2 regions of the Streptomyces sp. NPDC059909 genome follow, and region 2 is predicted to be linked to the other one. Evidence: riboswitches for the same ligand, from Rfam matches in the RefSeq annotation. Region 2 holds a riboswitch; the other holds the start of a gene.
What was found. A riboswitch is a leader RNA that binds a small molecule or an ion and turns the genes downstream of it on or off. The one in region 2 is predicted to bind glycine.
Positions count from the first base shown of each region.

Region 1: it holds a riboswitch for glycine, as region 2 does, so the genes downstream of both, gcvP (aminomethyl-transferring glycine dehydrogenase) here and gcvT (glycine cleavage system aminomethyltransferase GcvT) in region 2, are expected to answer to the same signal.

Region 1 covers NZ_JBHWKX010000069.1:10,174-12,353, reverse strand. Annotated here, with positions in the region: gene gcvP (aminomethyl-transferring glycine dehydrogenase) at 1-714, opposite strand, end outside; glycine riboswitch at 895-991, opposite strand; partial or broken gene ACFV9O_RS32175 (PRC-barrel domain-containing protein) at 1,039-1,239, shown strand; gene ACFV9O_RS32170 (DNA polymerase IV) at 1,398-2,180, opposite strand, start outside.
Region 2 covers NZ_JBHWKX010000003.1:50,878-53,057, reverse strand. Annotated here, with positions in the region: gene ACFV9O_RS03915 (AAA family ATPase) at 1-651, opposite strand, end outside; glycine riboswitch at 780-877, shown strand; gene gcvT (glycine cleavage system aminomethyltransferase GcvT) at 1,028-2,143, shown strand.

The DNA of each region.
Region 1 (2,180 bases), on a different contig from region 2:
GACCGGCTTGATGTCGCGGACGGCGCCGGAGGCGCCGGGGTACTGCAGCAGGACGCCGAAGACGCCGCGCTCGGCGATCTCGGCGGGGATGCCGTCGGCGAGGTCGGCGACGACGATCTCGACGCCGGTCGGTTCGGCGCGAGTCTCGATCACGGCGATGGTCTGCGGCAGGGCGTCGGCGTCGACCAGGAAGACGCCGTCCTTGACCTTGCCGACGCGCCGGGAGAGGGCCATGGCTTCCGCGGCCGCGGTGCCCTCGTCGAGGAGGGAGGCGCCGGAGGTCGGCAGGCCCGTCAGGTCGGCGACCATGGTCTGGAAGTTGAGCAGTGCCTCGAGGCGGCCCTGGGAGATCTCGGGCTGGTAGGGCGTGTATGCCGTGTACCAGGCCGGGTTCTCCATGACGTTCCGCAGGATGACCGGCGGGGTGAAGGTGCCGTGGTAGCCGAGGCCGATCATGGGGGCGAGGACGTCGTTGCGGTCCGCGAGGGAGCGGAGTTCGGCCAGGACCTCGGCTTCGGTGCGGGCGTCGGGCAGCCCGAGCGCCTCGGCGTTCTTGATCACGTCCGGCACGGCGGCGGCGGTCAGCTCGTCGAGCGAGCCGTAGCCGACCTGCGCGAGCATCTTCGCCTGGGCCGCGGCGTCGGGGCCGATGTGGCGCTGTTCGAAGGGCGTGCCTCGCTCCAGCTGGGTGAGCGGAGTCGGGTTGGCGGTCATGCTTGAGGCCTCCTGGTCGATACGACCTGCGAGGGGCACCACGGCGTGGGTGCCCGGACGGCCTCCCCCTCTGTCATCTCAACCTGAGAGCTTCACCGGTCCGCCGCGGGTGGGCGTGCCGGTTTTCACCGTCGGTGAGAGCGGATGCCGACCGACGCCCGCCCTGCTTTCCAGAGTGACCTCGTCCGTGCGGTACAGGGGCCTGAGAGATTCCGGGGAGGATTTGCTCCTTCGGCGTCTCCGGTACGGAACCGGAGCACTCTCCCGCACGGGGTCAGCGGCCGTCTGCCAGCCTACCAGCGCGGTCTTGGCCGGTACCGTCGAGTGGCCGAGGCCACAGATGTGCACTTTCGTAGTACTTACGGGGTGGTGCGACCAGTTGGAGGGACCGTGCAGACCGATATCGATCCGCGCAGCCTGATAGGCCGCAAGGCGTTCGACCGCAACGGCACGAAGATCGGGACCGTGGACGAGGTGTATCTCGACGACGCGACGGGGGTGCCGGAGTGGGCGGCCGTCCGCACGGGGCTGTTCAGCAGGGATGCGTTCGTGCCGCTGGAGCCGAGTGAGCTGGCGGGCGACGGCCTCCATGTCCCGTTCGAACGGGCGCTGATCAAGGACGCACCGGATTTCGGTGTGGGCAGGCATCTGTCGCCCGAGCAGGAGCTGCAGCTGTACCACCACTACGGTCTCGATCTTCCCGCTCCGCCGGAGAAGCGGGCTCCGTCGCCGCCTTCGGACTCCGGTGGCCCGGCCGCGGGGCCGGGGTCTTCGGGGGATCGTGATTTCGGCCGGCTGGCCGGCCGGGACGACCGTGGGGGCGAGGGCTCGTCCGGGGGCGACTGAGCTGCCGGCGACGCCTCCTGTTCCTGCCGGACGAGCGGCAGCGGCTCCGACGGTTCGAGTGCGGGGTCGTCGACGGGGAAGGTCCGCACTCGCCCCGGAGCGGCCGACCACGGCTCCTCGAAGCGGACGGTGACGCGTCCCAGCCCGCTGCCCTGCACCCAGCCCGCCCCGTACTGTGCGTGGCGCACATCGTGCCCGGCGGCCCAGCGCCGCTCGGCCGGGGGCTGCGGTTCCTGCTCCTCCGGCTCGTCCGCGGCGGTGCCGTGCCCGGGGTTCTCGGGCCCGTCGCCGAGGGTCTGCTCCCCTGCTGCGGCCTGCGCGAAGAGGTCCTCCTGGGTGTAGTCGGTGAGGCCGCTGACGCCTACTCCGAGGAGTCTGACCCCGCCGGTGGTGTCCACCGAGTCCAGCAGCCGTCCGGCGGCCTCCCGCACGACCGCCGGGTCGTCCGTGGGCCCGCGCAGCGTCTCCGACCGGGTCAGCGTGGAGAAGTCGAATCTGCGGACCTTGAGCACGATCGTCCTGCCGGAGTGGCCGGATCCGCGCAGTCGGCGTACGCACCGGTCCGCGAGCCGCTCCACCTCGAGCCTGATCCGCACCCGGTCGTGCAGGTCGACGTCGAA
Region 2 (2,180 bases):
CGCGTCGCGGTCCAGGATCGTGGCGGAGGCGCACCCCGCGGGGAGGCGTCCGCGCTCCGCGTCGCGGACGAGGCGGGAGACCGCGTACCGGTGCCGGCTGAAGGCGTACGGGGACACTCCGCGACCGCGCTCCCGCTGGCCCGCACGCGCGACCGCCGGGGTGACGTCCAGGAGCAGCAGATGGAGCGCGCGCCCCCGCCGCCGGGCCTCGCGGGCCAGCCAGCGGCGTACCCAGGACTGGGTGCCGCAGTCGTGGACGACCACACCCGCGCCGGAGCGCAGCGCGCGCCACAGCCCGGCGTAGTGGGCCACGCGGACCAGGGGGCGGTACACCGCGTACGGCAGGAAGCGCGGCATCCGCTCGTCCCAGCGGTCCCGGGTGTCCTGCGAGTCGATCCCGCCGCCCTCGGCGGCGCGCCGGATCAGCGTGGACTTGCCGCTCCCCGGCAGCCCGGAGATCACGACCACGTCGCCGTGGGCGAACACCAGGCTCCGCGGGCCGCGCCCGCCACGCTCCCGCAGGTCACGCACCACGGGTCCGGGCGCGCCCAGCAGCCCGCGCGCGGGCACGCCGGGCACACCGGAAGCACCGGACCGCACGCGCACACCCGCTGTCGTCGTCATATAGGCACCTGACCGCTGCAACGTCATCGCTCTCCCCCTTGTCGGGTCATCGTGACCCTGCCCAGGAAGCTTAAAGAAAAGGTAATGACCAACAAGTGATTTGCCGATCGGAGCGCCCGTGCAATGATGTCCGCGCAAACTGCATACCGGCCGCTTGAATCCGCGCGGGAGAGTCCTGGCCACTGTGTGCGCCGGGCGCCGAAGGAGCAAGTACCTCCCTTGAATCTCTCAGGCCCCGTACCGCGCGCGATGAGGCAGATCTGAAAAGCGAGTCGCAGGTCCTGTGGCTCCACCCAAGGTGCAAGTCGTGATCACACGCAAATGTGGTCGTGATGAACCTCTCAGGTTTCGATGACAGATGGGGAGGATCGTCCTCGCCAGTCATGCCCTGGGAGCCCTATCCATGAGCACCAACCCCCGTCTCACCGCCCTCGATGCGCTGCATCGCTCGCTGGGCGCGACCATGACCGACTTCGCCGGCTGGGACATGCCGCTGCGGTACGGCAGTGAGCGCGACGAGCACAACGCCGTACGCACCAAGGCCGGTCTCTTCGACCTCTCCCACATGGGTGAGATCACCGTCACCGGGCCGCAGGCCGCCGTCCTGCTGGACTACGCGCTGGTCGGCAACATCGGCGGGGTCGCGGTCGGCCGCGCCCGCTACACGATGATCTGCCAGGAGGACGGCGGCATCCTCGACGACCTGATCGTCTACCGCCTCGGCGAGACGGAGTACATGGTCGTCGCCAACGCCTCGAACGCGCAGATCGTCCTCGACGCCCTCACCGAGCGTGCCGCCGGCTTCGACGCCGAGGTGCGCGACGACCGTGACGCGTATGCGCTCATCGCCGTACAGGGCCCCGAGTCACCCGGCATCCTCAAGTCGCTCACCGACGCCGACCTCGACGGACTCAAGTACTACGCGGGCCTGCCCGGCACCGTCGCCGGCGTCCCCGCGCTGATCGCCCGCACCGGTTACACGGGCGAGGACGGCTTCGAGCTCTTCGTCGAGCCCCAGCACGCGGAGAAGCTGTGGCAGGCGCTGACCGAGGCCGGCGCGCCCGTCGGTCTCGTGCCCTGCGGCCTCTCCTGCCGCGACACGCTGCGCCTGGAGGCGGGCATGCCGCTGTACGGGAACGAGCTGACCACCGGGCTCACCCCCTTCGACGCGGGCCTCGGCCGGGTCGTGAAGTTCGAGAAGGAGGGCGACTTCGTGGGCCGTACGGCCCTGGAGGCCGCCGCCGAGCGTGCCGCGACGAACCCGCCGCGCAAGCTGATCGGCCTGATCGCCGAGGGCCGCCGGGTCCCGCGTGCCGGGATGTCCGTGGTCGCCGCCGGCGAGGTCATCGGCGAGGTCACCTCGGGCGCGCCGTCGCCGACCCTGGGCAAGCCGATCGCCATGGCCTATGTGGACGCGGCGCACGCCACGCCCGGATCCGAGGGCGTAGGCGTCGACATTCGCGGTACCCATGAGCCGTACGAGGTCGTGGCGCTCCCGTTCTACAAGCGCCAGAAGTAGTCCTCCGGTCCTCCAGCAGTCCCCATCAGCAGCACTC